3 regions of the Pseudomonas siliginis genome follow, and region 2 is predicted to be linked to each of the others. Evidence: riboswitches for the same ligand, from Rfam matches in the RefSeq annotation. Region 2 holds a riboswitch; each other region holds the start of a gene.
What was found. A riboswitch is a leader RNA that binds a small molecule or an ion and turns the genes downstream of it on or off. The one in region 2 is predicted to bind cobalamin.
Positions count from the first base shown of each region.

Region 1 (8,027 bases), 730 kb from region 2:
TGCTGGCGTCCGGCGAAGCGAGCATGGGCCAGTTCTGGAACGGTCGGGTGCACGCCTTGCAGGAAGACGGCGCACCGGTCGGCGTGAGCTGGAAGCAGAACCTGGTCATGGCCGACATTCTGGTCATTCCCAAAGGCTCGAAAAACAAAGATGCGGCGATGAAGTTCCTCGCCAATGCCAGCAGCGCCAAAGGCCAGGCCGACTTCTCCAACCTGACCGCCTACGCGCCGGTCAACCTCGACAGTGTGGAGCGTCTGGATTCGACGCTGGCTCCCAACCTGCCGACGGCTTACGCCAAGGATCAGATCACCCTTGATTTCGCTTACTGGGCCAAGAACGGTCCGGCTATCGCGACACGGTGGAACGAATGGCTGGTCAAATGAAAATCGCGGCCACTGCGCCTCGTCCTTCCACTGCCACCGGGAGCGCCGCCGGCGCTGCCGGTCCGGCCCTCAAGCAACGCTGGCGCGGCGCCGGCAACCTCGTCCCGGCGCTGCTGTTCCTCGGCCTGTTCTTTCTCGCGCCGTTGATTGGCCTGCTGTTGCGCGGTGTGCTGGAACCTGTGCCTGGTCTCGGCAACTACGAACAGTTGTTCGCCAACTCGGCCTATGCGCGAGTGCTGCTCAACACCTTCTCGGTGGCCGGGCTGGTGACGCTGTTCAGCCTGCTGCTGGGCTTTCCGCTGGCTTGGGCGATCACCCTGGTGCCGCGCGGCTGGGGGCGCTGGATCCTCAACATCGTGCTGCTGTCGATGTGGACCAGCCTGCTCGCCCGCACCTATTCGTGGCTGGTGTTGCTGCAAGCCTCGGGCGTGATCAACAAGACCTTGATGGCCATGGGCATCATCGATCAACCGCTGGAGATGGTGCACAACCTGACGGGCGTGGTGATCGGCATGAGCTACATCATGATCCCGTTCATCGTACTGCCGTTGCAGGCGACCATGCAGGCCATCGACCCGATGATCCTGCAGGCCGGCTCGATCTGTGGCGCCAGCCCGTGGACCAACTTCTTCCGGGTGTTCCTGCCGCTGTGCCGGCCGGGTCTGGCCTCCGGTGGTTTGATGGTGTTCGTGATGTCGCTCGGTTACTACGTCACCCCGGCACTGCTCGGCGGGGCGCAGAACATGATGCTGCCGGAGTTCATCATTCAGCAGGTGCAATCGTTCCTCAACTGGGGCCTGGCCAGCGCCGGCGCCGCGTTGCTGATCGCAATCACCCTGGTGTTGTTCTACTTCTACCTGAAGCTTCAACCGGAATCCCCGGTTGGCGCCAGTAACGCGAGGTAAGCCGACATGCTCCTGACCCCCAATGCCATGAGCCGGCGCATGCGTTTCGGCCTCTACGCTACGACTGGGCTGATCGGCCTGTTCCTGCTGTTGCCGATCGTGTTCATCGTGCTGCTGTCGTTCGGCTCCTCGCAGTGGCTGGTGTTCCCGCCACCAGGCTGGACGCTGAAATGGTACGGCCAGTTCTTCTCCAATCCCGACTGGATGAACGCCGCTGCCGCCAGCCTCAAGGTCGCCGTGCTGACCACCATCTGCGCTGTGGCGCTCGGTTTGCCGACCGCGTTTGCGCTGGTGCGCGGACGCTTTCCCGGCCGCGAGATGCTCTACGGCCTGTTCACCCTGCCGATGATCGTGCCGCTGGTGATCATTGCCGTGGCGGTGTACGCGCTGTTTCTCAAGCTCGGCTACACCGGAACGATGTTCGCCTTCGTCGTCAGCCATGTGATCGTCGCGCTGCCGTTCACCATCATCTCGATCATCAACTCGCTGAAGCTGTTCGATCAGTCGATTGAAGACGCGGCGGTGATCTGCGGTGCCTCGCGCTTGCAAGCGGTGTTCAAGGTGACGTTCCCGGCGATTCGTCCGGGCATGGTCGCCGGCGCCCTCTTCGCCTTTCTCGTTTCGTGGGACGAAGTGGTGCTCAGCGTGATGATGGCAAGCCCGACTCTGCAAACCCTTCCCGTGAAAATGTGGACCACCCTGCGCCAGGACCTGACCCCGGTGATCGCCGTCGCTTCGACGCTGCTGATCGGCCTGTCAGTGTTGGTCATGGTGATCGCCGCCGCCCTGCGCCGGCGCAACGAAATCAGCGCCTGAGCGCCCAGGAGTACGACATGAGTGCCGTGATCAAAGACGCATCCCAGCAGAGCGACAAACCCCTGGTCAGCCTGCGCAACCTGAACAAGCACTACGGCGATTTCGCTGCCGTCGACAATATCTCGCTGGACATCAAGGACGGTGAATTCCTCACGTTCCTGGGCTCCAGCGGCTCGGGCAAAAGCACCACGCTGTCGATGCTCGCCGGTTTTGAAACACCGAGCAGCGGCGAGATCCTCGTCAACGGCCAATCACTGGTCAACGTGCCGCCGCACAAGCGCGACATCGGCATGGTCTTTCAGCGTTACTCGCTGTTCCCGCATCTGTCGGTACGCGACAACATCGCCTTCCCTCTGGCCATTCGCAAATTGGCTGCGGCCGAGCGTGAAAAACGCGTCGATGCGATGTTGAAGCTGGTGCAGCTCGAACAGTTCGCCCATCGCCGCCCTTCGCAACTGTCTGGCGGCCAGCAACAACGGGTTGCCATCGCTCGCGCCTTGGTTTACGAGCCGCGCATTCTGCTGATGGACGAACCGCTCGGTGCGCTGGACAAGAAGCTGCGCGAAGACTTGCAGGATGAACTGCGCCAGCTGCACCGGCGCCTGGGCATCACCATCGTCTACGTGACCCACGACCAGGAAGAAGCCATGCGTCTGTCGCAACGCATCGCGATTTTCAGCCACGGCAAAATCGTTGGTCTGGGCAGTGGTTATGACCTTTACCAGAATCCGCCCAATGCATTTGTCGCGTCGTTTCTGGGTAATTCGAACTTCCTCAAGCTCAAGGCGCAAGGCAATGCAGCAGCGAGTTTCGAGGGCCAGTCGTTGTCGATTCGGCTGACGTCCGGGTTGCACACTGATCAGGATGTGCTGCTGATGGTGCGTCCGGAAAAGGCCTTGGCGCTGAGCACGCAGCAGGCGCTGGATGAGCCGCTGGCGGCGGGCTGGAATGAAGTATCGGCGAACGTTGTGGAGGTGTTGTTTCTCGGTGAAAGCCAGACGTGCAGCGTGGTGACTGCGGGCGGGACGTCGATGACGGTGAAAGCGCTATCGGCAGCGGGCATGCCGCTCAAGGCCGGCGATCCGGTACGGGTGCGCTGGGCGACGGCGGATGCTTGTGTTTATACCGAGTGGACCGAGAGCGACTTGAACAAGGCTGCCGGGGCTCACTGATTGCGCTGAGTCAGTTGGATCTACCCCCTCACCCCAGCCCTCTCCCCCACGGGGGGCGAGGGGGAAAGGGAGCCGATCTTCATGCTGTTCAAAATGTAAGTTCGACTCGGTATCGCACGTCGGCGTATCTCGCAACAACACCTCGGTCAGTCCCCTCTCCCATTGGGAGAGGGCTAGGGTGAGGGCAAGCAGGCGACACGGTATTAGCCAATGGCCCGGTACCCTTCAATCTCATCCGGCCAAGCCGTCAGCACTTCGAACCCGCTCTCCGTCACCGCGACCATATGCTCCCACTGCGCCGACAACGAGCCATCCTTGGTCAATACGGTCCAGCCATCCGGCATGTTCTTCACATGGCGTTTGCCGGCATTGAGCATCGGTTCCACGGTGAAAATCATCCCGGCCTTGAGCTTCAGGCCCTGATTGGGAAAGCCGTAATGCAGGATCTGCGGTTCATCGTGATAGACCTTGCCGATGCCATGGCCGCAGTATTCGCGTACCACACTGAAGCCCTCCGCCTCCGCCAGGCTCTGGATCGCGTGACCGATATCGCCCAGCGTTGCGCCCGGCTTCACTGCACGGATGCCTGCGCACATGGCTTCGTAGGTGGTCTTGATCAGGTGCTGCGCTTCAGGAGTCGCCTCGCCCACCACATACATGCGACTGGTATCGCCGAACCAGCCGTCCTTGATCACCGCGATGTCGAGGTTGACGATGTCGCCGTCTTTCAATGGCGTACCCGATGGAATCCCGTGGCACACCACATCGTTGACCGACGCGCAGACGGTTTTCGGAAAGCCGTGATAACCGACATTGGCTGGCACCGCCTTCTGCACATTGACGATGTAATCGTTGCACAGTCGATCCAGCTCATCGGTGGTCACGCCAGCCTTCACATGCGGCACCAGCATTGCCAGCACTTCAGCGGCGAGTTTGCCGGCGGCGCGGGATTTTTCGATGTCGGCCGGGGTGTTGATCTTGATCTGGTTTCTCATGCGCTGACGGCTTCCTGAGTCAGTTGTTGCAGATCCAGCCCACCATTCTGTTCGGCGCGGATCAGCAGGCGGCAAATGGCGCTGTGGTCGAGATTGGGATGCAGCTCGGCGAGCATGCCGATGCGCATCCAGTGCTCAGCCTGCGCGTTGATCGAGCGGCTGAGGGCGTTGCTGGAGATGCGCAGATTCTCGTGCATGTCCTCTGAAATCTTTACGATGCCCATGTCTATATCCGATACGAAATGTATATGGATCGTATACTAGCCAAGCTTACCCTCGGATTGCAAACGCTCCGCCACGCAAACACGCACCCGTGCAGGAGCTGCCGAAGCAGATTCGGCTCCCCATCAGCGGCCTGATCGACTACCATGCCCGCGCCGGTTTCCACACGGAATTAATAGGGAATCCGAGGTGCTCCACGCATCAATCGGAACTGCCCCCGCAACTGTAGGTGCCGAGCCTGCTCCTCGACTGCCACTGGGTGAACCCCGGGAAGGCCGGAGCGTGGCGATGACGCATCAGTCAGGAGACCTGCCGGCACAGTGACTGACCAACCGGCGGGGTGTCCGGGAAGGACATCGTGCCGTGCGCATTTTCCCCGTGCCGGCCTTGCGCAGTTTCCACGACCGCGCCCGAGGTGTGTTTCCAAACCGTACCCGCCCGCTCCCGTACGGTTCCCTTGGAGACTGCCCCATGCTGCTGCCCCGCGTTGCCACCCTGCTCACCGCTCTGAGCCTTTGCGCCCTGGCGCAAGCGGCGCCGACTGCGTATCCGCTGACCGTCGAAAACTGTGGCAGCAGCCTGACCTTTCAACACGCACCTGCGCGCACGGTGACCATCGGCCAGGCCGGCACGGAAATGCTCTATGCCTTGGGTCTGGGCGACAAAGTCGTCGGCACCTCACTGTGGTTCAACGACGTGCTGGGCACATACAAAGCGCAGAACGACACGATCGAGCGCCTCGCCGATAACGAGCCGAGTTTCGAAGCGGTGATCGCCAAACGCCCGGAGCTGGTTGCCGTCGAGCTGGAATGGATGGTCGGCCCGCAAGGCGCGGTCGGCACCCGCGAGCAGTTTCATGAACTGAAGATTCCGACCTATCTGCTGCCCTCCGATTGCGAAGCCAAGGACAACCTCGTCGGTTCGGACGGGACGCGGCTGGCACCGTTTCGCATCGACAGCATCTACAAAAGCGTGAGCCAACTGGCGGCGATTTTCGACGTGCAGGCGCGTGGCGAACAGCTCAATGAGCAGCTCAAAGCCAGCCTCGCGCAGTCGATCGCCACCGCGAAAAACCAGCAGCGCAAAGACGTCAGCGCCCTGGTATGGTTCTCCAGCGCCGAGATGGACATCGAGCCGTTCGTGGCCGGGCACAAAGGCGTTCCCGATTTCATGCTCAGCACCCTCGGCGTGCGCAACGTCGTCGAGTCCGATGAAGAATGGCCAACCGTCGGCTGGGAAACCATCGCCAAGGCCAACCCGACGTTTCTGGTGATTGCGCGCATGGATCGTCGACGTTTCCCGGCGGACGACTATCAGAAGAAACTCGCCTTCCTGCGCAGTGATCCGGTGACGCGCAACATGGACGCGGTCAAGCACAACCGCATCATCATCCTTGACGCCATGGCCATGCAGGCCAGCCTGCGCACCTTCGACGGCCTCGAACAACTGGCCAGCGCCATCAACGGCTACGACCTGTCGCAATGAGCAGACGCCTGATCCGTTTGCTGCTGGTGCTGTTGACGCTGTCGGTCGCGCTGATCGGCGGCGTGGCCATTGGTGAGACTTCGATCGAGCCGAGCGTGGTGTTGCAGGTGCTGGCCAACAAGCTGTGGGGCGCCGGTTATGTGCTCGACCCGATCGACGAAGGCATTGTCTGGAACTATCGCCTGACCCGCGCGCTGGTCGCGGCGGCCTGCGGCGCCGGTCTGGCGACCTGTGGCGTAATCCTGCAGTCGCTGCTGCGCAATCCGTTGGCCGATCCGTATCTGCTGGGAATTTCTGCTGGCGCCTCGACCGGCGCGGTGATGGTCGCCCTGCTCGGCGTCGGTGCCGGGGCGATTTCATTGTCGGTCGGTGCTTTTGCCGGCGCGGTGACCGCTTTCGCACTGGTGATCCTGTTGGCGCGAGTCAGCGGCTCGGCCAGCGGCACCGGGCAGATCATTCTGGCCGGGATTGCCGGCTCGCAGCTGTTCAACGCCCTCACCGCTTTTCTGATCACCCGCTCGGCCAGCTCGGAACAGGCGCGCGGGATCATGTTCTGGCTGTTGGGCAATCTCGGCGGCGTGCGCTGGCCGTCGGTGGGGCTGGCGGTGCCGGTGGCGGTGTTGGGGTTGGTTGTTTGTCTGTGGCATCGGCGGGCGCTGGATGCGTTCACCTTTGGTGCGGACTCGGCGGCGTCTCTCGGCATTCCAGTGCGACGTGTGCAGATTCTGTTGATTGGCTGCGCCGCGCTGGTGACGGCGGTGATGGTGTCGATTGTCGGCTCGATCGGCTTTGTCGGTCTGGTGATTCCCCATGCCGCGCGGTTGTTGCTCGGCACCGGCCATGCCCGTCTGCTGCCGGCCAGTGCGTTGGGCGGCGCAGTGTTTCTGATCGCCGCCGATGTGCTGTCACGCACCCTGATCAAGGGTCAGGTGATTCCTGTCGGCGTGATTACCGCGCTGGTCGGCGCGCCAGTGTTCGCGCTGATTCTGGTGGGCCGGAGATCGGCGCGATGAACACGGTTTTGAGTTGTGCTGATGTGGGCTTCAAAGTGCGCGGTGCCGAATTGCTCAACGGTGTCAGCCTCGATGTTCAGCGCGGCGAGACCCTGGGCATTGTCGGGCCGAACGGGTCGGGGAAATCCACTCTGCTGAAACTGCTCGCTGGCCTGCGCGAACCGAGCGCAGGTCAGGTGCAGCTCGACGGTCGGACGCTGGGCAAGATGTCGCGGCGCACTATCGCGCAGACGCTCGCGGTGGTTGAGCAACAGGCCGATACCGACGATGGCATTCGCGTGTTCGACGCGGTGGCGCTGGGGCGGACGCCGTGGTTGTCGGCGCTGCAACCGTGGTCGCCGGCCGATGACGCCATCGTCGAGCAAGCGCTGGTCGACGTCGACGCCGTGCACCTGCGCACCCGCCTCTGGCGCAGCCTTTCCGGCGGGGAACGCCAACGCGTGCACATCGCCCGCGCACTGGCGCAGCGCCCGCAGATCCTGCTGCTCGACGAGCCGGCCAACCACCTCGACATCCAGCATCAGTTGAGCATTCTGCACGTGGTGCGCGCACTGCCGGTGACTACGCTGATCGCTTTGCACGATCTCAATCAGGCGCTCAAATGTGATCGCCTGGCGGTGCTGGAGCGCGGGCGACTGGTCGCGCTTGGCGAGCCGCTGCACGTGCTGACGCCGGAGCGGTTACAGACGACTTTCGGGGTCAGGGCGCACTATCTGACAGACCCGTTCGATGGTGCGCCGATATTGCGCTTCCTTGCCTGATGCATGGGTGGCTGACACACCGCTTTCGCGAGCAGGCTCGCTCCCACAAAGGATTTGTGTGTTGCCGTGAATGACGGGGAGAACGCGAGTTCTGTGGGAGCGAGCCTGCTCGCGAAGGCGTCAGGTCATCCAACATGGTGTCGATTGACACACCGCTTTCGCGAGCAGGCTCGCTCCCACAAAGGTTATGTATTCCAGGGCGGTAAAGGGTCAGGCCCACTCTTTGCGCAGTTGCCGCGCGGCGCTGACCATGTGCACCAACGCCGCCTCGGTCT
Region 1 covers NZ_CP099598.1:3,381,382-3,389,408, forward strand. The annotation lists gene NF676_RS15515 (ABC transporter substrate-binding protein) at 1-383, shown strand, start outside; gene NF676_RS15520 (ABC transporter permease) at 380-1,288, shown strand; gene NF676_RS15525 (ABC transporter permease) at 1,295-2,104, shown strand; gene NF676_RS15530 (ABC transporter ATP-binding protein) at 2,122-3,276, shown strand; gene map (type I methionyl aminopeptidase) at 3,480-4,271, opposite strand; gene NF676_RS15540 (ParD-like family protein) at 4,268-4,495, opposite strand; cobalamin riboswitch at 4,633-4,824, shown strand; gene NF676_RS15545 (ABC transporter substrate-binding protein) at 4,965-5,978, shown strand; gene NF676_RS15550 (FecCD family ABC transporter permease) at 5,975-6,991, shown strand; partial or broken gene NF676_RS15555 (ABC transporter ATP-binding protein) at 7,084-7,752, shown strand; gene metE (5-methyltetrahydropteroyltriglutamate--homocysteine S-methyltransferase) at 7,963-8,027, opposite strand, start outside.
Region 1: another riboswitch for cobalamin. It lies ahead of NF676_RS15545 (ABC transporter substrate-binding protein); the one in region 2 lies ahead of NF676_RS12390 (CbtB domain-containing protein).

Region 2 (8,027 bases):
GCTGATCGAGTTGACGATGCCCTTGCCCTGGATGCACTTGAGGCCGGCTTCGATGACTTCCCATTTCGACGAGTCGATCATGATCGGCACGCGCGAGATATCCGGTTCGCCGGCGATCAGATTGAGGAAGGTCACCATGGCCTTCTTCGAATCGAGCATGCCCTCGTCCATGTTGATGTCGATGATCTGCGCGCCGGCCTCGACCTGCTGCAGCGCGACTTCGAGGGCTTCGGTGTAATTGTCTTCACGGATCAGGCGGGCGAATTTTGCCGAACCGGTGATGTTGGTGCGCTCGCCGACGTTGACGAACAGCGAGCTGCGATCGATGGTGAACGGCTCCAGACCGGAGAGGCGGCAGGCCTTGGGAATGTCCGGAATCTGACGTGGCGCGTAACCGGCCACGGCTTTGGCGATGGCTTCGATGTGGCCCGGCGTGGTGCCGCAGCAGCCGCCGACGATGTTGAGGAAACCGCTCTGGGCGAACTCTTCGATGACTTTCGCGGTTTGCGAGGGCAGTTCATCGTACTCGCCGAACTCGTTCGGCAGGCCGGCGTTGGGGTGCGCGGATACGTGGGTGCTGGCCTTGTTCGACAGCTCTTCCAGGTACGGGCGCAGTTCGCTGGCGCCGAGGGCGCAGTTCAGGCCTACGGAAATCGGCTTGGCGTGCGCTACCGAGTTCCAGAACGCTTCGGTGGTCTGCCCCGACAGGGTTCGGCCGGAGGCGTCGGTGATGGTCCCGGAAATCATGATCGGCAATTCGAGGTGCAGCTCTTCGAACACACCTTGTACGGCGAAGATCGCGGCTTTGGCGTTGAGGGTGTCGAAAATGGTTTCGATCAGGATCAGGTCGGCGCCGCCCTCGATCAGGCCTTTGGTGGCTTCGGTGTAGTTTTCCACCAACTCATCGAAGGTTACGTTGCGGTAGCCGGGGTTGTTGACGTCGGGCGACAGCGAGCAGGTGCGGCTGGTCGGGCCGAGCACGCCGGCAACGAAGCGCGGCTTGGCCGGGTTTTCGGCGGTCTTGGCGTCGGCAATCTTGCGCGCCAGACGTGCGCCTTCTACGTTTAACTCGTAGGCCAGCTCTTCCATGCCGTAATCGGCCATGGAAATGCGCGTGGCGTTGAAGGTGTTGGTTTCGAGAATGTCGGCGCCGGCGTCCAGATAGGCTTTTTCGATACCGCCGATCACGTCCGGACGGGTGATCACCAGCAGGTCGTTGTTGCCCTTGACGTCACTCGGCCAGTCCGCGAAGCGCTTGCCGCGATAATCCTGTTCTTCGAGCTTGTAGCTCTGGATCATCGTGCCCATCCCGCCGTCGAGAATCAGGATGCGCTCTTTGAGGGCTTGCTTGAGAGCTTGAAGGCGGACGCTGCGATCGGACATGTGGACTACTCGGAAAGACCATTACGAAGGAGCGCGATCATAGCAAACCTGTGCGCTTTTGGAGCATGTGCAGCTTTTGCATGAATATCGCTCATGTTGGTGCGAGCGTCATAACGGTAGAATCGCAGCCTTTTTTTACCATCGAGATCAGCAGCATGCCGCACCGTTTCATCAGTTTATGGTTGCTGGTCCTGAGCGGGAGCGTTGCGGCGCAAGATCCCGCCATTTCTTCTTCCATCTCCTACAGCCGAGATATCCAACCGATCTTCACCGAGAAGTGCGTAGCCTGCCATGCGTGCTATGACTCGGCCTGTCAGCTCAATCTCGGCAGTGGCGAAGGCGCCGCCCGTGGCGCGAGCAAGATGCCGGTATATGACGGCGAACGCACCCAGGCGGCACCGACCACGCGCTTGTTTTACGACGCCTTCGGCAAGCGCGCCTGGCAACAGAAAGACTTCTATTCGGTGCTCGACGCCCAGGGCAGTCAGGCCGCGCTGATGGCACGGATGCTTGAACTCGGCCACAAGACGCCGCTGACGCCGAACGCCAAACTGCCAGAAGAGATTGTTCTTGGGCTCAATCGCAACAATCTATGCGCAATGCCTGCGGAGTTCGACGGATATGCCGGCGCGCACCCGAAAGAGGGCATGCCGCTGGCGGTCACTGGCCTGACCGACCAGCAATACCAGACCTTGCAGCGCTGGCTGGCGTCTGGCGCGCCGATTGATGAGCAGAGCCTGGCGCCGACTGCCAAAGAGGCCATGCAGATCCTGCAGTGGGAGAACCTGCTCAATGCTCCCGGTGCTCGGCAAAGTCTGGTCGGGCGCTGGCTGTTCGAGCACTGGTATCTGGCGCACATCTATTTCAAGGACGGTGAGCCGGGGCATTATTTCCAGTGGGTGCGTTCGCGTACGCCGAGCGGCCAGCCGATTGATCTGATCGCCACTCGCCGCCCCAACGACGACCCGGGCACGCAGGTGTATTACCGCATGTGGCCGGTGCAAGGGGTGATCGTGCACAAGACGCACATCACTTATCCGCTGAGCGCGGCGAAAATGGCCCGGATCAAAAGCCTGTTCTACAGCGGCAACTGGCAGGTCAACGCGCTGCCGGGTTACGGCCCGCAAAGCCGTGCCAATCCGTTTGCCACTTTCGAAGCGATTCCGGCGCAGGCGCGCTATCAGTTCATGCTCGATAACGCCGAATACTTCGTCCGCACCTTCATTCGCGGCCCGGTGTGCCGTGGGCAGATCGCGACCGACGTGATCCGCGACAACTTCTGGGCGCTGTTCCAGGCGCCGGAACATGATCTCTATATCACCGACCCGAACTACCGCGGCCAGGCCACGCCGCTGCTGGCGATGCCGGGGCAGAACGACGATGTCGGCAGCGTGCTGAGTCTGTGGCGCAACTATCGCGACAAGCGCAACGAATACGAGGCACTGCGCCGTGACAGCTATGCCGATCTGCCGGCGCCGAGCTGGTCGACGCTGTGGGCCGGCAACGACAACGCCTTGCTGAGCATTTTCCGCCACTTCGACAGCGCTTCGGTGACCAAGGGGCTTATCGGAGAGGTGCCGCAAACCATGTGGCTGTTCGACTATCCGCTGCTGGAACGCACCTACTACCAGCTCGCGGTCAATTTCGACGTGTTCGGCAACGTTTCCCATCAGGCGCAGACCCGTCTGTATTTCGACCTGATCCGTAACGGCGCGGAACAGAACTTCCTGCGCCTTATGCCCGCCGACTCGCGTGAGGATTACCTCAACGATTGGTACCAGGACGGCGGCCAATTCAAGATGTGGCTCGATTACGAGGCCATCGATGACGACAAACCGACCGCATTAAAGCTCGACGAAAAAGACCCGAAACATGATTTCGCCATGCAGTTGCTGGCGCGCTACGGTGATCTGAACGCGCGGCCAGACCCGATCAATCGCTGCGACGGCGCTTATTGCTCGCGACCGAATATCGATCCGGCGTTGCAGAATGCCGAGCAGGCTTTGAGCCGTCTGGCCTCGCGCCCGGCAGCGGGACTGAAAGTCATCGACCAGATGCCCGAAGCGACCTTGCTGCGTGTCGAAACCGCCAGCGGCAAGCGCGAGGTCTACAGCGTGCTGCGCAACCGCGCCCACAGCAACGTGGCGTTTCTGCTCGGTGAATCGCTGCGCTATCAGTCGGGGCTCGACACCTTGACGATCTATCCGGGCGTGCTCAGCAGTTACCCGAATTTCATGTTCAACGTCCCGGCCGAGCAGGTACCGGCGTTTGTCGATGCCATGGAAAACGCCAGGGATGTCAATCGGTTCGAAAAGATCGTCGAGCGCTGGGGCATTCGCCGCAGTCATCCGCAGTTCTGGCTGTATTTCCACGATCTGAGCCAGTACATCCATGAAACCGACCCGGTGGAAGAGGGCGTGCTGGATATGAACCGGTACGAGAATCTTTGAGTATTCGCAGGCGTGTGCCCGGGATTCTTTCCCGACAAAAATACTAGGACTTTGTCAGCCGCGCCGATTGGCGTAAACTGCGCCCACGCCTGCGAGGAGTTTTTATGACCGCTATTACCATTACCGACGCCGCCCATGATTACCTGGCCGATCTGCTCTCCAAGCAGAACACCCCGGGCATCGGCATCCGTGTCTTCATCACCCAGCCTGGTACCCAGTACGCCGAAACCTGCATTGCCTACTGCAAGCCGGGCGAAGAGAAACCTGAAGATACCGCGCTGGGGCTGAAAAGCTTCACCGCCTACATCGATTCGTTCAGCGAAGCGTTTCTCGATGACGCGGTTGTTGATTACGCCACCGACCGCATGGGCGGCCAGCTGACCATCAAGGCACCGAATGCCAAAGTGCCGATGGTCAATGCCGACAGCCCGGTCAACGAGCGCATCAACTACTACCTGCAAACCGAGATCAACCCGGGGCTGGCCAGCCACGGCGGTCAGGTCAGCCTGATCGACGTTGTCGAGGACGGCATCGCTGTGTTGCAGTTTGGTGGCGGTTGCCAGGGCTGCGGCCAGGCCGACGTAACCTTGAAGGAAGGCATTGAGCGCACCTTGCTCGAGCGCATTCCTGAGCTCAAGGGCGTTCGCGACGTGACCGACCACACGCAGAAAGAAAACGCCTACTACTAAGGTGTTCGCTGCGAACATGAAAAACGGCGCCCCGTGAGCGCCGTTTTTTTATGGGTAACTTTTGCCGCCCCCATTCGCGAGCAGGCTCGCTCCCACATTGAAATGCAATCACCTGTGGGAGCGAGCCTGCTCGCGAAAGCGTCTTCAAGGGCGATAAAGATGCGCATGCCCGGCCCGATACAACGAAGACTCGCTGAACACCTCGCTGCCCAGCACCCTGCCAACCAAGATCAGCGCCGTACGCCGAAAGCCTTTGGCCTCGACCTTTGCGGCAATGTCCGCCAATGTACCTACCACCCAGTCCTGATCCGGCCATGTCGCGCGGTGAATAACGGCAATCGGGCAGTCCGCGCCGTAATGCGGCAGCAGTTCAACCAGTATTTTTTCCAGATGATTGACCCCCAAGTGGATCGCCATGGTCGCGCCGTGCTGCGCCAGGCTCGCCAGTTCTTCGCCGGCGGGCATCGCGGTCTTGTCGGCGTAACGGGTCAGGATCACGCTTTGCGAAATGTCCGGCAGAGTGAGCTCTGCGCCCAGCAGTGCTGCGCATGCCGCTGTGGCGGTCACGCCAGGGATGATCTCGAAAGGAATGCTCAGCTCACGCAAGTGGCGGATCTGCTCACCAATCGCGCCGTACAGACCTGGATCCCCCGAATGCACACGGGCCACATCCTGGCCTTTGGCATGGGCGCTCCTGATCAAATCGATGATTTGTTCCAGATGCAGTTCGGCGCTGTTGGCCACGATTTCGGCCTGATGACCTTCCAGCACCGCTGCGGGTACCAGCGAGCCGGCATAAATGATCACCGGGCAGCTGCGAATCAGCCGTTGGCCTTTGACGGTGATGAGTTCCGGGTCGCCGGGGCCGGCGCCGATGAAGTAGACGGTCATCGTTGAATCCTTGTGAAGAGGCGCAGACACACTGCAGATGAAGCGTGCTCATGATCGATGGCGGGGATTATCGGGATTTTATGCAGCGCCGGCCAATGCCAGCGTGGCCTGCGCATATTTCTGCCGGTGGATCAGCAGTTTCGCCGGCGCCTGAATCAGTTGCTCGGCGAGCGCCAGCGCGGCGCTTTCCGCCACGCCGTAGCAGCCGGTGCGCTCAAAGGCGATCTGCGATTGATGGCTGAGGCGCTGCTGATAGGGCGCCAGTTCGGCACTGTTGAAATACTGCAGCGGCAGGTTCAATTGTGTGGCCAGTTCCAGCAACCCCGGTTCGTCGCGCTTGAGATCGATACTCGCCAGAGCCTTGACCGCTCGCAGTTCGATGCGGTGTGCCTGCAAAGCCTGGTCGAGCAATGCGCGCAGCGTACTGGCGGGACAGCCGCGCTGGCAGCCGAGGCCGACCACGAAGGTCGGCGCTGCGCGGTCATTGGTCATGCCTGATATCGGCCTGCGCTCTTGCGGCGGAACAACCAGGCACTGATCAGGCCCAGAGCCAGCCAGAACGCCACGTTGGTCAGCTGCGAAGCGATTTTGAACTGGGTTTCCAGTGCCTCTGGAGCGAGCATCGAATGCACCTGCGGTTGCGGCGCGCCGATCACATGCGGCACGGCGAGAATCGCTACACCAAGAAGCTTCATCAGCCAGTGACGACTGAAGGCGATCAGTGCCAGGCCGACGGCGGTCGAAGCGGCAGTGCCGATCCACCAGATCTGCCGCGAAGCCAGATCGGCGGCGGCTGTGCCCGGCAACTCAGGTGGCAGGCCCAGGGTCGGCGCGAGAACGAACGTGGCGTAACCGGCCAGACCCCAGAGCAGCCCTTGCGAGGTCTTGGTCGGCGCGCGCAAGGTGTACAGGCCGGCGAGCATCAGGGCGAAACCCACTGCCACCACCAGATTACCGCCAGTGGTCGAGACCACGCGCTGCCAGCCGTCTTCCGGCTCCCAGGCTTCGCCATCATGGCTGTGGGCGGCGGTGCCGGCGGCGTGTTCGTGGACTTGCGCGACCGGTTCGGATTTCTCGAAGGATTCGGCCTGCAGAATCAGTGGCGATACCCAGAAACTCTGCAGCAGGGTCAGGAGCAGGGCGGCCAGCAAGCCGGTGAAGCCTGCGGTTTGCGCGATACGTTTGATCATTTCGGCAGGCCTCAGTGGCACGGGAACGCGGCGCTGTGGCGGGTATCGTGGGCGGCGTTGTGCACCGCTTCGATGTGCGAGAAACCGGCGAACCAGACCAGGCTGGCGCCGAGGATCGAGGCAAAGAGGGCGGCGGCCACGCGTTGGCCGAGTGTGGTGCTGCTGGAGATGTGGTCAGTGTGGCTGACGGTGTTACTGATGATCGACATAGCGCTTCCCTCTGAAATGTCAGCGGGTAAACAGAGCGCATGAAAATCCCTGCGGGCCGGGCACGCAGGGATTTCGAACAGCGCCCGCCCACCGCGGGTTTGTTTGTGTTCAGCGGCGCTTGCGCGCGCTGGGTGTTGCGGGCCGGTCTCCGGGCTCGCGAGGGGTTGGCTGGTCGCCGACCTGCAAGCATCACCTTCCCATGCCGGGGCACAGTGGATCTGACGCTTCGCTCGCTTACCGTTGCGGGGGCAGCACCGGACTGACATGGCTTTGAGTAAAGCACATGATTCACCGGTTTCCCGTTTCACCCTGTGAAGGGCACCCGTAACAAGGTGTGCAGGAGAACATGGGTTTGGGTTTTTAGTCAATTTCCGGGAGTTTTCGGTACTGCGGTGTGGGCATTTTTCTGATGTTTTTGTGTGTATATCCGTTGCTGCGGGTGTTGCTGATTACGGTTTCGCCCTTACGGCGAGGCACTTTTTCCAAACGCCGAAAAAGTACCCAAAAAGGCTTGCTCCTACGTTCGGCCCTCGCAGGCTCGGGTTCCTTCGCTCCGGGACTGATCCGGGCGCAGCGGCTCCGGTTTGCTTCGCTGCACCTACACTCGCTGTGTACGACTGCGTCGTACGGTCGCTGCGCTCCCACGCCCGGATCAATCCCTCCACTCAGCCTTCCGACGTCGCCGGTGGATCAAGATCAAGAGCACTCGAGCTAACGCTCATTGTTGAGTGGGGCGGCTGCGCTGCTTTACTTTTGCTTTTGTGGGAGCGAGCCTGCTCGCGAAGGCGGCCTGACAGCCGACCTGTTCTTGAGCTGGTGCGCGATCCAACTGTAGGAGCTGCCGAAGGCTGCGATCTTTTGCTTTTGCCTTTGCCTTTGCTTTTGCTCTGGCTTTTGATCTTTTGCCCCTTCGGCAGGCTTCGTTACGGGATCGATCCGGGGGTGGGAGCGCAGCGACCGTACGACGCAGTCGTACACAGCGGAAGGAGGTGCAGCGAAGCAAACCGTAGCCGCTGCGCCCGGATCGGTCCCGTAACGAAGGTACCCCGAGCCCCAGCGAGCGGGCCGTACGCCGGGGCAAAGCCTTTTGGTTCCTTTTTGGCGTTTGAAAAAGGGACTCGCTGTAAGAGCGAAACCATAAGAAGCCGTTACCGCAGCAACGGATATACCCCCAGTTTCAGACTCACCGACCATTGACCCACGACGGACCCATG
Region 2 covers NZ_CP099598.1:2,655,118-2,663,144, forward strand. The annotation lists gene metH (methionine synthase) at 1-1,383, opposite strand, end outside; gene NF676_RS12365 (fatty acid cis/trans isomerase) at 1,539-3,833, shown strand; gene nfuA (Fe-S biogenesis protein NfuA) at 3,938-4,522, shown strand; gene cobM (precorrin-4 C(11)-methyltransferase) at 4,667-5,413, opposite strand; gene NF676_RS12380 (cobalamin biosynthesis protein) at 5,492-5,905, opposite strand; gene NF676_RS12385 (CbtA family protein) at 5,902-6,603, opposite strand; gene NF676_RS12390 (CbtB domain-containing protein) at 6,615-6,812, opposite strand; cobalamin riboswitch at 6,936-7,154, opposite strand.

Region 3 (8,027 bases), 850 kb from region 2:
GCGGCTCGGCAATTCGATACCGGTTTCGCGGGACAGCGCACCGTACCAGCGCAGACCTTCGGTGAGGCTGCCTTCGAGTAATTGCGCATGGCGCAAGGTGCCGACGCGGTTGGCCAGCACGCCAGCGAACGGCAAGTCCGGCTGATACTTGGCCAGGCCCAGCGCCAAGGCGCCAAAGGTCTGCGCCATGGCGGTGCCATCGATCACGCCGAGCACCGGCACACCGAAGTGGCGCGCCAGATCAGCGCTGGATGGCGTGCCGTCGAAAAGGCCCATCACGCCCTCGATCAGAATCAGGTCAGCCTCGGCGGCGGCTTCCCACAACAGCCGGCGACTTTCCTGCTCGCCGACCATCCACATGTCCAGTTGATACACCGGCGCACCGCTCGCGCGCTCGAGGATCATCGGGTCGAGAAAGTCCGGACCGCATTTGAACACGCGCACCTTGCGCCCTTGGTTGCGATGCAAACGGGCGAGTGCGGCGGTGACGGTGGTCTTGCCCTGACCGGAGGCCGGCGCGGCGATCAACACCGCCGGGCAGTGACGTGGTTGCTTCAAAGTTCGACGCCTTTCTGCGCTTTGATCCCGGCCTGAAAGGCGTGCTTGAGCATGCCCATCTCGGTGACCGTGTCGCCCATCTCGATCATTTCCGGCTTGGCGCCGCGCCCGGTGACCACCACGTGCTGCATCGGCGGGCGCGCTTGCAGATCGCTGAGCACCTGATCGAGATCGAGGTAGCCGTGCTTGAGGGCGATGTTCAATTCATCGAGCACCACCAGACCGATCGAAGGGTCGCGCAACAATTCGCGCGAGACTTCCCAAGCGGCGGTCGCAGCGGCGATGTCGCGCTGACGATCCTGGGTTTCCCAGGTGAAGCCTTCGCCCATGACGTGGAAACGCACCTGCTCGGGGAAGCGGCGGAAAAACAATTCCTCGCCAGTGCTGTTGCGGCCCTTGATGAACTGCACCACGCCGCACTGCATGCCGTGGCCCATCGCGCGGGCGAGCATGCCGAACGCCGAGCTGCTCTTGCCTTTGCCATTGCCGGTCAGCACCAGCACCAGGCCACATTCGTCGGGCGAGCTGGCGATGCGTTCGTCGATCACGGCCTTCTTGCGCTGCATGCGCGCCAGATGGCGTTCGTCACGCTCGGGGGAATCAGTCATGGGGGGAGCTCTCCGTTGAGGCTGGATAACGGCGGGCAGGCACAAGAATAGACGGCAAAAAGCCTGGCATCGCCCACCGTGATGCCGCTGAGATGGATCAGGCCGGTCTCCGGGCTCATGAGCGGCGTTTCGCCGGACTGCGCGCCTTCCCGCTTCTTTCGAGGCAGTGGCTCAAGGCGCAGTTTTCACTCATTTACCGTTGCGGGGGCAGCGCCGGGATCGTCGTGGCTTCGCTTGAAGACCACCCTCACCGGCTTCCCTGTTTCACTCTGTCGACGCGGGGCCACAGAGCACCTGAAACAAGCGGCGAAGGTTAGAGGGTTGGGGGTGGAGCGTCAATTGAAGAGGCGCTTTGCGCGCGAATAACTGCCGCTGATCCATTGTGCAGCGGCAATCTTGTGCCAGACTGCGACAAGTGATATCAAAGAGCCATGCTTTTTTCGAAAGCCCACTACAACAATAAGGATGACGACGATGCAAGGCATGATCATCAGCAACCCGCGCCTGGAATTTCTGCGCCCGGTGCTGGAACGCTGGTTTGACTGTATCGATCGCTACAACACTGTACGCGGCGACAACGACACGCCGTACTGGCACGACGAGAAAGCCAATCTCGGCCTGCTCGCGGCAGCGGCGTGGATGGCTGAAATGGTCACGCTGAACGACACGGCCACGCGCAAACAGAACGAAGAAGGCGAACGCAATGCTCGCGCCGACCTGCTGATTGCCGGCGCCGAAGACCGCGCGTTCATTCAGGCCACGCAACGCTGGCCACGGGTCAACAACCTCAACCTGACCCAGGCCCTGCTCGACATCACCGTTGATGCCAAGCGCATCAGCTACGCCAGCGATCTCAAGCTCGGCTGCCTCTTTGTTGCTCCGCAAAAACCTCAGCACAGCGCCAGCCCCGAAGAATTGCAGGACATGGTCGACGACCTGCAAAAGGAACACACCTGCGCCGTGGCCTGGTATTTCCCCTACGCCTATCGCAAATTGCACAGCGACGCGGGCAACTATCATCCGGGCATCGCCGTGCTGTTAAAGGAAGCCCGCGGTTGAGCAGTTGAACCATCGGGCCTGCGCCCTCCTCTATGTTTAGGAATGCATTCATAGGGAAGATCAGCAATGCGCAAGGCCCAACTCGCTCTTATCATCGCCGTCGCTGGCGGGCTCGCCGCCTGCGGTGAAACCTCCAGCCTGCAAGTCTCCGACGGCACCGGCCCGTCACCGAAACTGCCCGAACCGAACAAGACGCTGATCCCGACAGTCAACATCGCCCCGGCGGTGGGCTGGCCGGACGGCGCGAAACCGACCGCAGCGGCCGGCACCCAGGTCGCCGCGTTTGCCGAAGGCCTCGATCACCCGCGCTGGCTCTACGTGCTGCCCAACGGCGATGTGCTGGTGGCGGAGACCAATGCGCCGCCCAAGCCCGATGACAGCAAAGGCATTCGTGGCTGGGTGATGAAGAAAGTCATGGGCAAGGCCGGTGCCGGCGTGCCCAGCCCGAACCGCATCACCCTGTTGCGTGATGCCGACCACGATGGCGTCGCAGAAACCCGCACGGTATTTCTGCAGAACCTCAATTCGCCGTTTGGCATGACGCTGGTCGGCAACGATTTGTACGTAGCCGACACCGACCGCCTGCTGCGCTTCAACTACGAGCCGGGCGCCACCGAGATCAAGACCCAACCGATCAAAGTCGTCGACTTGCCTGGCGGCACGCTGAATCACCACTGGACCAAAAACGTCATCGCCAGCAAGGACGGCAACAAGCTCTACGTCACCGTCGGCTCGAACAGTAACGTCGGCGAAAACGGTCTGGATCAGGAAGAAGGCCGCGCGGCGATCTGGGAAGTCGATCGTGCGACCGGCAACCACCGCATCTTCGCCTCGGGCATTCGCAACCCCAACGGCCTCGCCTGGGAACCTACCAGCGGCGCCTTGTGGACAGCGGTCAACGAGCGTGACGAAATCGGCAGCGATCTGGTGCCGGACTACATCACCTCGGTCAAGGACGGCGGCTTCTATGGCTGGCCGTTCAGCTACTACGGCCAGCACGTCGATGTGCGGGTCAAACCGCAGAATCCTGATCTGGTGGCCAAGGCCATCGCTCCGGATTACGCGGTCGGTCCGCACACCGCTTCGCTGGGCCTGACCTTCGCCGAGGGCAACCGCTTGCCGGCGCAATTCAAGGAAGGCGCATTCATTGGCCAACACGGCTCGTGGAACCGCAAACCGCACAGTGGCTACAAGGTGATTTTCGTGCCGTTCAGTGGTGGCAAACCGACCGGGCAGCCGGTGGATGTGCTGACCGGCTTCCTCGACAAGGACGAGAACGCGCTGGGCCGCCCAGTTGGCGTGGTCATCGATCAGCAAGGCGGCTTGCTGGTGGCGGATGATGTCGGGAACAAAGTGTGGCGCGTGTCGGCAAGCAAATAAGCTAAGCGCAACGCAAAAAAAGTGGGAGCGAGCCTGCTCGCGAAAGCGGTTTATCAGTCAAATCATTGTCGACTGACACTCCGCCTTCGCGAGCAGGCTCGCTCCCACATTTAGTTATGCATACGCACTAGGGGTTATGCGCCAGCTGCCCCGGCTGCAACACCCGCTTGGCGCTCAGATACGCCTTCTGCCAATACGCCTTCGACAGGCTATCGAGCTTGACCGTGCCGCCCGTGGCCGGCGCATGCACGAAGCGCCCCTCGCCGACGTAAATCCCCGCATGACTGACCTGCGAGCCGCCATTGGTGGCGAAGAAAATCAGGTCGCCGGTCTGCAAGCCTTCCTTGCCGACATTCGGCGCCTGCATGACGATCATTTCGCGGGTCGAGCGTGGCAGCGAAATTCCCGCCGCGTCGCGGTAGACAAACCCGATCAGACCACTGCAATCAAAACCCGAATCCGGCGTATTGCCGCCCCAACGATACGGCGTACCGACCAGGCCGAGGGCACGGAACAGCACGTCTTCAGCAACGGGGGAAAAAGCCTGGGAGGGAGCGAACACGATCGGCGCGCGAACCACGGGGGCTGGCGGCGGTGTGCGGCTGGCGCAGGCGCTGAGCAGCGCGGCGCAAAGGATCAAGGTGAGGCGGGCCGACATCGTCATAAGCAGAACATCCTGATCTGGCTGCGGCTTTCTCTGCCGAATGGACAGAAACAAAACCGCCTGCGTCATCACGCAGGCGGTTTGCCATCAATATAGATTCAGGATTCTAGCGGCTACGCGGCAAACTTCAAGTAAGACTTTAACTTCACCTTGTAAAGTTTAGGTCTACTCCGTTGCCGTGCCGTTTTGTCGCCGCGAACGCAGCGACATCGCGCTTACTTGCGAGCGGTGACCACGGTCGGCGCCATGGCGAGTGCACGCTTGGCTTCGATGAAGGTCTTGCTCCAGTAGCTGTCACCCAGGCTGTCGATGCGAACACCGCCGCTGCGACGACTGCTGGAGTGAATGAACTGGTTGTCACCCAGGTAGATGCCGGCGTGACTGACACGACCGCGACGACCATTGGTGGCGAAGAACAGCAGATCACCCGGCTCAAGGTTGCTGCGCGAAACCAGCGGCGCATCAACGTTGATCATTTCGCGAGTGGAGCGCGGCAGGTTCATGCCCGCCTCTTCGCGGAACAGGTAACCGATGAAACCGCTGCAATCGAAACCGGCTTCAGAGGTACCGCCGAAACGGTAACGAGTACCGATCAGGGACATGCCGCGTTCGAGGATGCTGTCAGCCAGTACAGGAAGCTGATAAGGCTTGCTGCCGTTGAACTGGTTGAGTTCTTTTTCGGTGTCCAGCTCTTCCTGGTAAATAACGGAAGACTGGGCGGTAGCAGAATTCTTGACCTGTTGCGGCGGCTCTTGAACCGGAGAATGAGCAGCACAACCGAATAACAGGGTAACGAGTGCGAGAGGCACGAGGGGTGCGAAGCGCTTTAGCATGGGCACGACCGTGGCTGATAGTTGTAAAGAAGCCGAGACTATGCCCGCTATCGTCCTCATTTGCAAATTCAATCGAACTTTATGTGACTTCCCGGTTTCGCGTTTACATCTAAGCGCTTAATCCGCCAGGCCGCTCAATCGCCGCAGGCACGGAGGTTTTCTGGCGCCTGAAAGCTGGCAAAAGCCCACTACTACCAGCCCAGAGTTTCCTTGAGGAAGGGAATGGTCAGCTTGCGTTGCGCTTGCAGGGACGCCTGATCAAGCTGCTCGAGGAGATCGAACAGCGCGCTCATGCTCCGCGTGCCGCGAGTGAGAATGAAGTGCCCGACTTCATCGGTCAGGTGCAGACCGCGACGGGATGCGCGCAATTGCAGCGCACGCAATTTGTCTTCATCGGAGAGTGGGCGCATCTGGAAGATCAGCGCCAGGGTCAGGCGCGATTTCAGGTCGGCCAGCTTCACTGGCAATTCGCGCGGCGAAGTGGACGCGGCGATCAGCAGGCGCCGGCCGCTGTCACGCAGACGATTGAACAGATGAAACATCGCCTCTTCCCAGTCGGCCTTGCCGGCAATCACCTGCAAGTCATCCAGACAGACCAGTTCGTACTGCTCAAGGTTGTCGAGGATTTCCACGCCACGATCCATCAACTCGGCCAGCGGCAGATACACCGCCGGTTCGCCCATCTGCTCGAAGCGCAGGCACGCGGCCTGCAACAGATGCGTGCGCCCGACGCCGTGTTTGCCCCACAGGTAGATCAGGCTCTCCGTCCACCCGGCGTCGGCTTCGCAAAGACGCTCGACATAGCCGAGTGCAGCGGCATTGGCGCCTGGGTAGTAGTTGATGAAGGTGGCGTCGTCACGCAGACGCACACCTAGGGGCAGCTGAATCGGTTTCATGCTGACTGAACAGTTCTCAAAGGAACCGTTAGTGGCCTCTGTGTAAAGTTGGCGAAGTTTATACCCGTGAGGCTGAGCGCACAATGCGACAGACCCCAAGCAAAATCAAAGGTTTGCGTTGACGCAGCGGTTTGATGACAGATTCTCTGGCGCCCTCGCTCGAACGAAACGGGCCAGCCCGGCCAAGCGCCGGGCGGCCCGCGCCATCACAACTCAGGTTCGTCAACGCCGCTGTAGATCCCGGAATCCTTATACAAGTCGTGGACATGACGCACCAGCACCATGATCACCGCCGCCACTGGCAACGCCAGCAGCACGCCGGTAAAACCGAACAGCTCGCCACCCGCGAGAATCGCGAAGATCACCGCCACCGGGTGCAGGCCGATCCGATCCCCGACCAGCAGCGGCGTCAGCACCATGCCTTCCAGTGCCTGACCGACCATGAACACTGCGACGATCCCGACCATCGGGTACAGATCGCCCCCGAACTGGAACAATCCGGCGATCAATGCCGCACCGATGCCGATGACAAAACCCATGTACGGCACAATCGCCGCGAGCCCGGCAATCAGGCCGATCAACAGCCCCAGTTCCAGACCGACGATCATCAGGCCGGCGGCATAAATCACCCCCAACGCAACCATCACCAGCAACTGCCCGCGCACGAACGCGCCGAGCACTTCGTGGCACTCGCCCGCCAGCGCAACCACGCGCTCTTCGCGATCACGTGGGAGCAGGCTGCGGATCTTGCCCATCATCACGTCCCAGTCGCGCAGCAGATAGAAGCTCACCACCGGAATCAGCACCAGGTTTGCCAGCCAGCCGATCAGCGCCAGGCTCGAGGCCGTCGCCTGACTCAGCACCACACCGACGATGTCGGTGGTCTGGCCCATGTGCTCGCTGATCGCGGCTTTGACTTTATCGAACTTCCAGAAGCCGTCCGACAAACCAAGCTTCGCTTGCGCCCACGGCACAGCGGTGTGCTGCAACCAGTCGAGCATCTGCGGCGCCAGCTCGTACAGACGCAGCAACTGCTTGGCGAGCATCGGTACCAGCACCAGCATCAACGCCGTGACGATCAAGGTGAACAAGGCAAACACGGCAATCACGCCCCAGGTTCGCGACAGCCCGAGCCGCTCCAGACGATCCACCAGCGGATCGAACAGATAAGCCAGCAACAACGCGACCAGAAACGGCGTGAGGATCGGATGCAGCAACCATACAAACGCGCAAAGCAGGACTACCCCACCGAGCCAGAACCAACGCCGCGTATCGGCCATTTACCACTCCTGATGCTTCTATATAAGGAAAGACTTACCAGCGAAACCGCAACGACGGCGCCGCCGCTGCCGGGGCTGGCGCTGCAACCGCAGGCGTACCATCCGCCGCTGGCTGGGCAGGCGCCACCGGGGCCGGCGCTTCGGCCGGCAGCTCCTGCAACTTCGCCAGCGACAATTGCGCGCGCAATTGATCGGCGCTGCCATTGACCCGATAGACGATCCGATCGCCCTGCACGCTTTGCAGACGCACGCCGAACGGTTCGAGTAACCGCAGCAGCGCCGCGTAATGTTCCAGATTCATGCCCTGCACTTCCAGGGTCTGCTGACCCGACGCGCCGGGCTTGGCGACAAATCGCGGCGCCAGACGCTCGGCCACCGCCAGCATCACCGCATCGGCGACAGCTGCCTGATCGGCGCCCTGCACGCTGCCGGCCTCTTTCTGATCACCGAGCCACAAGCGCCATTTTGCCTGCCACTGCCCGCCCTCTTCGCGCGCATGCACCGCCAGCAAGGCGTCGGCGTTGTAGCGCTCCGAAGCACTGCGCAAGGGCGCGGGGTCAGCGCTTTCCAGCGCGGGTGCGGTGGCAACCAATTGCTCGCTGAGATCAGCCAGCGGCAAGCGCAGTGGCAAACCGCGATGTTGTGCGGCCGTGCGCAATGCTGAGGCTGCGGTTTGACCGTCACCGACCAGGCTCGCACCTTCAGTTGAATCGTTCAGCCACCAGCCGAGGATCGACGGCCGACTGGTG
Region 3 covers NZ_CP099598.1:1,800,890-1,808,916, reverse strand. The annotation lists gene NF676_RS08575 (cobyrinic acid a,c-diamide synthase CobB) at 1-558, opposite strand, end outside; gene cobO (cob(I)yrinic acid a,c-diamide adenosyltransferase) at 555-1,166, opposite strand; cobalamin riboswitch at 1,250-1,479, opposite strand; gene NF676_RS08565 (hypothetical protein) at 1,641-2,225, shown strand; gene NF676_RS08560 (PQQ-dependent sugar dehydrogenase) at 2,292-3,605, shown strand; gene NF676_RS08555 (C40 family peptidase) at 3,733-4,269, opposite strand; gene NF676_RS08550 (C40 family peptidase) at 4,485-5,102, opposite strand; gene hda (DnaA regulatory inactivator Hda) at 5,294-5,998, opposite strand; gene NF676_RS08540 (AI-2E family transporter) at 6,205-7,278, opposite strand; gene NF676_RS08535 (DUF2066 domain-containing protein) at 7,313-8,027, opposite strand, start outside.
Region 3: another riboswitch for cobalamin. It lies ahead of cobO (cob(I)yrinic acid a,c-diamide adenosyltransferase); the one in region 2 lies ahead of NF676_RS12390 (CbtB domain-containing protein).